Regions from separate parts of the Serratia sp. MMO-28 genome, predicted to be linked through region 2. Evidence: predicted binding sites of a transcription regulator. Region 2 holds the regulator's gene; the other holds the start of a gene.
What was found. Region 2 encodes CRP, which controls carbon source genes, mostly activating them, when cyclic AMP is high. Its sites were predicted from a motif close to ATGTGANNNNNNTCACAT; they were not measured.
Positions count from the first base shown of each region.

Region 1 (4,865 bases), on a different contig from region 2:
AACGCCGTGAGAGCTGCTCCAGCATATGTTCACGAAAAGCCGCCAGCGTGGTTTCGGTCAGCAGATAATCTTCAACCACCGTAGCCTCATCCGCCCCCAGCGCCAGCAGCACCAACGCCGCCCCCACTCCGGTACGATCTTTGCCCACCGCACAGTGTTGCACAATCGCCCCTGGCTGCGGCGTGATCAGTAATTGTGTCAGTTGACGGTATGCCGCATTGTTAAACGGCAGGCGACGGTACAGTTCCAACATAAACGCCTGGGCATTGAACCCGGCCAGCGTTTCACTGGTGAGTTTTTCCAGGTTGGCATTCACTTCATTGCTGAGCGGGTTCGCCGGGAAGTTGTGGTAATCCGCCCCCTGCCACAGCACATCCGGCTTAGCCTGCACTTCATCGGCATCACGGTAATCAAGCACCGAACGTACCGGCACGCCAGCCAGAAAGGCGCAGTCGCTTTCGGTCAGGCGCTCCAGTGAGCCGGAACGGAACAACAAACCAGGCTTGATACGGCGGCCATCCGCCACGCGGTTACCGCCGAGATCGCGGAAGTTGATACCACCGTCAAGCGGGGCCAATGAAGGATGAAGCAGGGTCTGAGCGGTCATAGGCATCCTTATAGCGATTATCTTGGGAAAATGTCATCACAGGTACCAGCGCAAAAACAGCCGGATTCGAGACGCAAGTGGCCCCTACCGTAACAGATTACTGCAGGATGGAAAAACGGGCCGTGCAACGGCCCGGAATGGGCAAAGGGTTACAACAGGTGACGGGCGGCCTCAACCACAATCTGCACGGCCTGGCTTTCGGTTTTCTTCATGGTTTCCGCGTCAGGGATCTCCTGCTGGGTACGGTTGACGATCACTCCCGCCACCATCCCAGCACGCAGGCCCTGGCTGGCGCACATGGTCAGCAGGGTGGCGGACTCCATTTCATAGTTCATCACGCCCATGGCCTGCCACTCCGCCATTGAGCCTTTGAAACGGCTGACCACCCGGCCGGAATAGGTATCGTAACGCTCCTGACCAGGGTAGAAAGTGTCGGAAGAGGCGGTAACGCCAATATGGGTCGTGGCACCGCTGGCCTTGGCAGCGGCGACCAGCGCCGTGGTGCAGTCAAAGTCGGCCACCGCCGGGAACTCCAGCGGCGCAAAGTGCAGGCTGGCACCGTCGAGGCGCACTGCCGCCGTGGTCACCAGCACATCACCCACGTTGATGTGGGCCTGAATGGCACCGGTGGTACCGATACGTAAGAAAGTGCGAATACCAAGCTGCGCCAGTTCTTCAACCGCGATCGACGTCGATGGGCCACCAATACCGGTAGAACAGACGATGATCGCTTTGCCATCCAGCTCTGCACGCCATGAAGTAAATTCGCGATGTGTTGCCAGGTGCACCGGGTTTTCCATCAGCTTGGCAATTTTCTCTACGCGCTGTGGATCACCAGGGACGATGGCAAGCGTAGCCCCGTGTAAATCGTTTTTAGTGAGGCCGAGGTGGAAAACGTCAGATTGAGACATAGAAGACTCCTCTTGGATCCTGTTGATTGGGAGGAACAAAAAAATACTCTACTGAAAATCTCCGGCTATTTTTGTGAATTAATTCACCATTAAATAAGAAACGAAAATTAAATTACAATTTTTTCGTGATAAAAATCACATATTGGTCAAGATACGTTGAGCGATCGGCTCAGTTTAGCGAATACCCCCTCGGCTGGCCTTGCAGCTGATCACCGATTCTGCCGCCGATAAAGCACCGCAACACGTCTACCATCTTGATGACCAAAACACAGGCGAAAACCCGACATAGCATGATAAAGAAACAGTGAAAATGTGATAACGCCGGATAATTTGCCGTTTTTTATCACCTTGTCTGAAAATGCTCCACAAGGTGCCAATAAGCGGTAATCTTTCCTATAGTTAACCCTTCCCGAGCTTTTCTCTATTGATTGCATGGAGACCGCAATGAAAACCGAACAAGAGATGATACTAAAGCAGGCTCAGGGGGGATTTGCCCCGGCGGTGACACCGCCAGCCGCATCGACGATGCAAACCGACCATCAGGGCATCCATACCGGGGAAACCACCATTCCTTCACAGGGCGACGATCTCCCGGCGTATATCGCCAAACCTGCCGATCACCCCGGGCCACTTCCGGTGATTTTGGTGGTGCAGGAGATTTTCGGCGTGCATGAACATATTCAGGATCTGTGCCGCCGCCTGGCGAAGCAGGGCTATCTGGCGATTGCCCCGGAACTCTATTTCCGCCAAGGGGATGCCAAGGATTACAGCGAAATCAGCGATCTTCTGCAAAATCTGGTCAGCAAAGTGCCAGACAAGCAAGTGCTGGCCGATCTGGATCATGCTGCCCACTGGGCAACGCGACACGGCGGCGATGCCAACAAACTGGCGATCACCGGTTTCTGCTGGGGCGGGCGCATCACCTGGTTGTATGCCGCACATAATCCGCAGTTGAAAGCCGCGGTAGCCTGGTACGGTAAACTGGTGGGGGATAAAACCCTGAACTCACCAAAGCACCCGGTAGATATCGCAACGCATCTTTCCGCACCGGTGCTCGGCCTGTATGGCGGCCAGGATAGCAGTATTCCGCTGGAAACGGTGGAAAGCATGCGCCAAGCGATCCGCGCAGCCAACGCCGATGCCGAGATCGTGGTTTACCCCGAGGCGGGGCATGCGTTCCATGCCGATTACCGCCCAAGCTATCACGCCGAGGCCTCTGCCGACGGCTGGCAACGCATGCTCAGTTGGTTTATCCAGCACGGTGTGGTGGGTGTGAAATAATTGTCAGGGGCACCTTCGCCCCTGATTTACTTTGTGGTGCTACCTCACATGCGCTTGATATGACACCTGCACTCAGTAACGCTATTGCACTTTGAGCACCGGCTGTTGCACGATTAATGTCCCACTTTTATACACCAGCAGCACACCCGGCGGACTATCACGGGTACCTAACACCGTTACCTGGCATTCATATAGGTAGGGGCCGCTTTGAAATTGAAACGTGTGATTGCCACCACTGCCATTGAATTTTACCTCGCCATTTTTCAGCACCAGATCCGGTTTTTCACTTATCGGATTTCCCTTTGCCCAAGAGGCATAGCGATACTTGCCATTGTTCAGTTGGTCGATGCGGATGGTAAATTTTTCGGTCTGCCACATCAGCACGGGACGTTGATACTCTTTCAAGCTTGGGTGCAGGGTGTTTTTTTGCTTGGCAATCAGTTCACTGGCTAGCTTTGATTCAAGCGCTGATTGCTGTTTTTGTAACGCAACCTTGGGGAACACGCCTTCCGGGGAGTTTTCGCGCGTATTGCCGTTCTAAACAGCAAAAGGGCACCGAAGCGCCCTTGGAAAAACTCTCTAGTACATCATTGAGTATTAGGCTTGCGGTTCACGCAGCCGCTGAGCCGCCAGCACCATGTTGGCCAGCGACTGCCGGGTTTCTGGCCAGCCGCGGGTCTTCAGGCCGCAGTCCGGGTTAACCCACAGACGCTCTGCCGGGATGTTCTGCGCCGCTTTGCGCAGCAGCGCCTCGATCCACTCCACGCTCGGCACGTTCGGTGAATGGATGTCGTACACCCCCGGCCCCATCTCGTTCGGATATTCAAACTCTTTGAAGGCCTCCAGCAGATCCATATCGGAACGTGAGGTTTCGATGGTGATCACATCCGCATCCAGCGCCGCGATCGAATCCATGATGTCGTTGAACTCGCAGTAACACATGTGGGTGTGGATCTGGGTGTCATCCTGCGCCACGGCGGCGTTCAGTTTAAAGGCATCCACCGCCCATTTCAGGTAGGCAGCCCAATCCGAACGGCGCAGCGGCAAGCCTTCACGTAATGCCGGTTCGTCGATCTGGATGATGCCGATACCGGCTTGCTCCAAATCCGCCACTTCGTCGCGCAGCGCCAGCGCGATCTGCTTGGCAATCACTTCGCGAGTCACGTCTTCACGTGGGAACGACCAGCAAAGAATGGTCACCGGGCCGGTCAGCATGCCTTTTACCGGCTTGCTGGTCAGCGACTGGGCAAACTTGGCCCACTCAACGGTAATCGCCTGCGGGCGGCTGATATCACCAATAATCACCGGCGGTTTCACACAGCGCGAACCGTAGCTCTGCACCCAGCCGTTTTGCGTGAATACAAAACCATCGAGGTTTTCGCCAAAGTATTCCACCATGTCGTTACGCTCGGCTTCGCCGTGCACCAGCACGTCCAACCCTAACCGTTCCTGTTCAGCGATCGCCTGCTTGATGTGCTCACCGATGCTGGTGCGGTAATTTTTACCGTCCAGGCGGCCCTGTTTGAAATCGAGACGCAGGCCGCGGATCTCGGTGGTTTGCGGGAAGGAACCAATGGTGGTGGTGGGCCAGGCGGGCAGGTTGAAGCGATCGCGCTGGGCCTGAGCACGCTGCTGGTATGGATGCTGGCGCTCAATATCTTTCGCGGTGATGGCGGCAAGGCGCTGTTCCACCTGCGCATTATGCACGCGGCTGGACTGGCGGCGAGTGCGGATCGGCGCACTGTAAGCGTCCAGTTCGGCCTGCTTGCTGGCCCCTGGTGCATTCAAAGCGCCACTCAGCAACGCCAGTTCCGCACATTTTTGCAAAGCAAAGGCAAACCAGCTTTTCACCTCTTCATCCAGGCGAGTTTCCACACTCAAATCGATCGGGCTGTGCAGCAGCGAACAAGAGGTGGCAATCCACAGTGGGCGACTGTTCACCAGCGGTTGCAGGCGGGTAAACCAACTGCTCAGATCGGCACGCCACACGTTGCGGCCGTTGATCACCCCCAGCGAAAGCAGCCACTCTTTTGGCAGCGCGTTGTGCAGTACGGCAATATCATCAT
Region 1 covers NZ_JBBCVB010000013.1:123,204-128,068, reverse strand. Annotated here, with positions in the region: gene WG891_RS13505 (tyrosine-protein phosphatase) at 1-607, opposite strand, end outside; gene udp (uridine phosphorylase) at 757-1,518, opposite strand; gene WG891_RS13495 (dienelactone hydrolase family protein) at 1,963-2,799, shown strand; gene WG891_RS13490 (hypothetical protein) at 2,881-3,303, opposite strand; gene metE (5-methyltetrahydropteroyltriglutamate--homocysteine S-methyltransferase) at 3,397-4,865, opposite strand, start outside.
Region 1: udp (uridine phosphorylase) is a predicted target of CRP. The motif match lies at 1,642-1,659, and genes of this name have one in related genera.

Region 2 (4,865 bases):
TGCCACAGATCACCACACCGCTGCTGATCATTCATGCCAAAGACGACCCGTTTATGACCGACGAGGTGATCCCCGATCTCACCCGCCTGCCAGCCAATATCGAATATCAGCTCACCGAGCGTGGCGGCCACGTTGGCTTTGTCGGCGGCACCTTGAAAAAACCACAAATGTGGCTGGAATACCGTATTCCATCCTGGCTTTCCCCTTTTCTGGAATCAACAACGTGATTATCCCTTGGCAAGAGCTTGAACAAGAAACCCTCAACAGCCTGATCGAATCCTTCGTGCTGCGTGAGGGTACTGACTACGGTGAACACGAACGTTCGCTAGAACAGAAGGTGAATGACGTGCGCCGCCAGTTGAAAAATGGTGATGTGGTGCTGGTGTGGTCGGAACTGCACGAAACCGTCAATATCATGCCACGCGGGCAGATCCATGCCGGACAGGAAGAAATTTAGTCACTCCAGCCTATGATTGGTAAAAAAAATCAGGTAACAATGGATGATTGCCGATCAACGCCTATGCCCAAAATAATTCAAGTTGTGTGAAGTATGGCGGGGATATGTACTTAATACGGAGTGACAACCCATTATGTCTGCCAAACATCCCATTATTGCGGTGACCGGCTCCAGCGGGGCCGGCACCACGACCACCAGCCTGGCATTTCGCAAGATTTTCCAGCAGTTGAATATCCGCGCCGCCCAGTTGGAAGGGGACAGTTTCCATCACTACACCCGGCCAGAAATGGATGCGGCCATTCGTAAAGCACGCGATCTTGGCCGCCATATCAGCTATTTCGGCCCTGAAGCCAATGACTTCAGCCTGCTGGAGCAAAGCTTTATCCAGTACGGCAAAAACGGCACAGGCCGTTCACGTAAATACCTGCACACCTACGATGAGGCCGTGCCTTACGATCAGGTCCCCGGCACCTTCACGCCGTGGGAACCGCTGCCAGCCCCCACCGACGTGCTGTTCTACGAAGGGCTGCACGGTGGCGTGGTTACCGATAAGATCGATGTCGCCAAGCATGTTGACCTGTTGGTAGGTGTGGTGCCAATCGTCAACCTGGAGTGGATCCAGAAATTGATCCGCGATACCGGTGAGCGTGGTCATTCCCGCGAGGCGGTGATGGATTCCGTAGTACGTTCGATGGAGGATTACATCGGCTACATCACGCCGCAGTTCTCGCGCACCCATATCAACTTCCAACGCGTCCCCACGGTCGATACCTCCAATCCGTTTGCCGCCAAGGCCATCCCCTCATTGGACGAAAGCTTTGTGGTGATCCACTTCCGTGGCCTGGATCAGATCGATTACCCCTATCTGTTGGCAATGCTACAGGGGTCGTTTATCTCTCACATCAATACGCTGGTGGTGCCGGGCGGCAAAATGGGGCTGGCGATGGAGCTGATTATGGCGCCATTAGTACAACGGCTACTGGAAGGTAAAAAAATCGAATAACGCTCTCGGGCGCGGCCAGCCACCGCGCTGCCTCCTTATTCCCCTTGGTATATGCCACCGCCTCACGTACGACAAAAAAGTCATTAATGAACAATTTTTCATCGCCGATATTCTTTTCTATCGGCAGGGTGAAACTGCGTTTTTTCGGCAGAAGGGGGCACGCATGCGTCAGTTACCAAAATTGCAACAGCTGAAAGCTTTTCAGCAAGTGATACGCTGTGGCAGCATTCGTGCCGCGGCACGCGCGTTAGATCAGTCTCAACCGGCGATCAGCCGCTCGATCCAGGAACTGGAACAAACGCTGAAAACCCAGCTGATTGTGCGCGGCAGTAAAGGGATGACGCTGACGCCAAACGGCCACATTTTTGCTCTGCGGGTGCAATTAGTGATTGAGGAATTACAGCGCGCCACTGAGGAGATCCAACAGTTGGACCAGCGTTCGCAAGGCAGCCTGGCGATAGGCTGCTCTTCGCTGCTGGCCGTGACGCTGTTGCCGAAACTGGTCGAACTCTTCAAGGCCTCTACCCCGCAGGCCAATCTGTTGATCCGCGAAGCGCAGCTTTCAACGTTATTGCCCGCCTTGCAGGCTGGCAAGTTGGATTTTGCCGTCGGCACGAGCAGCCCTGAATTACCGCTGCAAGATTTAGTGCTCGAACCGCTGTTCAGCGCCCCATTTTGCGTTATTGCGCGCCGTGGGCACCCTTTGGCACAGGCAACCACGCTGCACGAACTGCACGAGGCCAAATGGCTGCTGCCGGAAACCGATATGGGTTATTACCAGCAACTGCAAACGCTGCTTGGCAACTTCTATCAACAGTTGTCCCAACGCCCCATTCGCTCAGATTCAGCGGTATGCGGCTTGAATATGGTGCTGAAGGCAGATTATTTGACGATCGTCGCGCGGGCCATGAACACGCCGTTCTATTTACATCAAGAACTGGTGGCTTTGCCTATCGACGATCTGCCGCAGGCACAGTACTGCGTCCTGTATTCACAAAAATCACCGCTGACCGTCACGGCGCGGCGATTTCTGGATTTACTACGCAGCCATTGCCAGCACTACCCTTGGTAGCCTCAGGCAACGTCACGAATTTCAAAGCTGTGGGTAACGCTGGCCGCTTTGCTCAGCATCAGCGAAACCGAGCAATATTTCTCGGCCGACAGGTTAACCGCACGCTCAACAATCTTATCGGTCAGCCCTTTACCAGTGACGATAAAATGCAGGTTGATATGGGTAAACAGACGCGGTGCTTCTTCACGGCGCTCCGAGGTCAGTTTCACCTCGCAGTCACGGACATCGTTACGGCCTTTCTGCAAAATAGACACGACGTCAATAGCACTGCAACCGCCCACTGACATCAAGACCATTTCCATTGGACTTGGCGCTTTATCGCCCGCGTTACCATCCATCAACACCTGATGGCCGGACGCAGACTCACCCAAGAATGTCAGCCCTTCCACCCACTTAACTCTTGCCTGCATTTTGTACACTCCGGTTAATTTCTCAAAATCAGGGTACGCTTTCGCATAGAAACTGGCAACGGAACCTGATGCTAATCATGCTGAAGCGAGACAACACAAGACACTCGCCTCACTCTGTGCTACAAACAGAGCCGCAATAACTCTTTCCAGGTCATCGATTTCAGGGAAATGCCCGAGGAAAGGGCCCTATATTGGCATGTTAACAGAATGTAACTTGCAGCACTTCACGCAAGTTAATATGCTAGAGTACAAGCGTATTTCTATAACATGCCTCAAAACCTGTTGATAGCCACCCCACATTACACCAGGCTATAAGCACGTTTTACAGGGAACTCTGACCCCTGTGATACAAGGCAGCGATAACAACAGAGGATAACAGCGAATGGTTCTCGGCAAACCGCAAACAGACCCTACTCTCGAATGGTTCCTGTCTCATTGCCATATCCACAAATATCCATCAAAGAGTACGCTGATTCACCAAGGTGAAAAGGCCGAAACGCTTTACTACATTGTGAAAGGCTCCGTTGCGGTGCTGATCAAGGATGAAGAAGGCAAAGAGATGATCCTGTCCTACCTGAATCAGGGGGATTTCATCGGTGAACTTGGATTATTTGAAGAAGGCCAGGAACGCAGTGCCTGGGTTAGAGCGAAAACAGCCTGTGAAGTGGCTGAAATTTCCTATAAGAAATTCCGCCAGTTGATTCAGGTTAACCCGGATATCCTGATGCGCCTGTCTGCGCAGATGGCAAACCGCCTGCAAGTCACCTCAGAGAAAGTGGGTAACCTCGCCTTCCTTGACGTTACCGGCCGCATCGCGCAAACCTTGCTGAATCTGGCAAAACAGCCCGATGCCATGACTCACCCGGACGGCATGCAAATCAAGATTACCCGCCAGGAAATTGGTCAAATCGTCGGTTGCTCACGTGAAACCGTCGGTCGTATTTTGAAAATGCTCGAAGATCAAAACCTGATTTCTGCCCACGGCAAAACCATTGTCGTTTACGGCACGCGTTAATCATTGAAGAAGCGGCGTAGCAATACGCCGCTTTTTTAGCTTCCCCCGATTACTCATGTGGCGGCGCCTGATCTACCACCCAGAAGTCAACTACGCACTGCGGCAAACGCTGGTGCTGTGTCTGCCGGTGGTTTTCTTCCTGCTGCTGGGCAACCTGCAACTCGGCCTGCTGTTCTCTCTGGTGCCTGCCTGCTGCAACATTGCCGGATTAGACACACCCCACAAACGCTTTTTTAAACGCCTGATCGTCGGCGGCTCTCTGTTTGCCCTCAGCAGCTTGCTGCTGCAACAGGCGCTGTTGTGGCATATTCCGTTGCCCCTGCTGATGCTGGCGATGGCGCTGTTGCTGGGCGTCAGCGGTGAAATCAGCCCGCTGCATGCGCGCCTGCTGCCCGCCGCGCTGGTCGCGGCCATCTTCTCTCTCAGCATGGCAGGCCACGTACCGATCTGGCATACCCCGCTGCTGTATCTGGTTGGCACCCTCTGGTACGGGCTGTTCACCTGGTTCTGGTTCAAACTGTGGAAAGAGCAGCCAATGCGCGAGTCCCTGAGCCAGCTCTATATCCAGTTGGCGGACTATTTCGAAGCTAAATACTCGCTGCTGACCCAGCATATCGATCCCGAAACCGCACTGCCACCGCTGCTGCAACGCCAGCAGAAGGTGATGGACATGATCAGCCTGCTGTATCAGCAAGTTAACTTCCTGCCTCATGCCAATAGCCAGGAACAAAAACGCCTGCAGCGCACTTTCCAGGTGGCACTCGATCTGCAGGAACACATTACCGTCAGCCTGCATCAACCGGAAGAGGTGCAAAAGCTGGTCGAGCAGAGCCAGGCCGAAGCGATTATCCGCCGCAACGCGCAGGTGATTGCCGGGCGTTTACGCGTCGTGGCCAACGATATTCTCT
Region 2 covers NZ_JBBCVB010000020.1:45,734-50,598, forward strand. Annotated here, with positions in the region: gene WG891_RS17700 (hydrolase) at 1-227, shown strand, start outside; gene WG891_RS17705 (YheU family protein) at 224-457, shown strand; gene WG891_RS17710 (phosphoribulokinase) at 591-1,460, shown strand; gene WG891_RS17715 (LysR substrate-binding domain-containing protein) at 1,624-2,532, shown strand; gene WG891_RS17720 (OsmC family protein) at 2,535-2,942, opposite strand; gene crp (cAMP-activated global transcriptional regulator CRP) at 3,325-3,957, shown strand; gene WG891_RS17730 (YccS/YhfK family putative transporter) at 4,013-4,865, shown strand, end outside.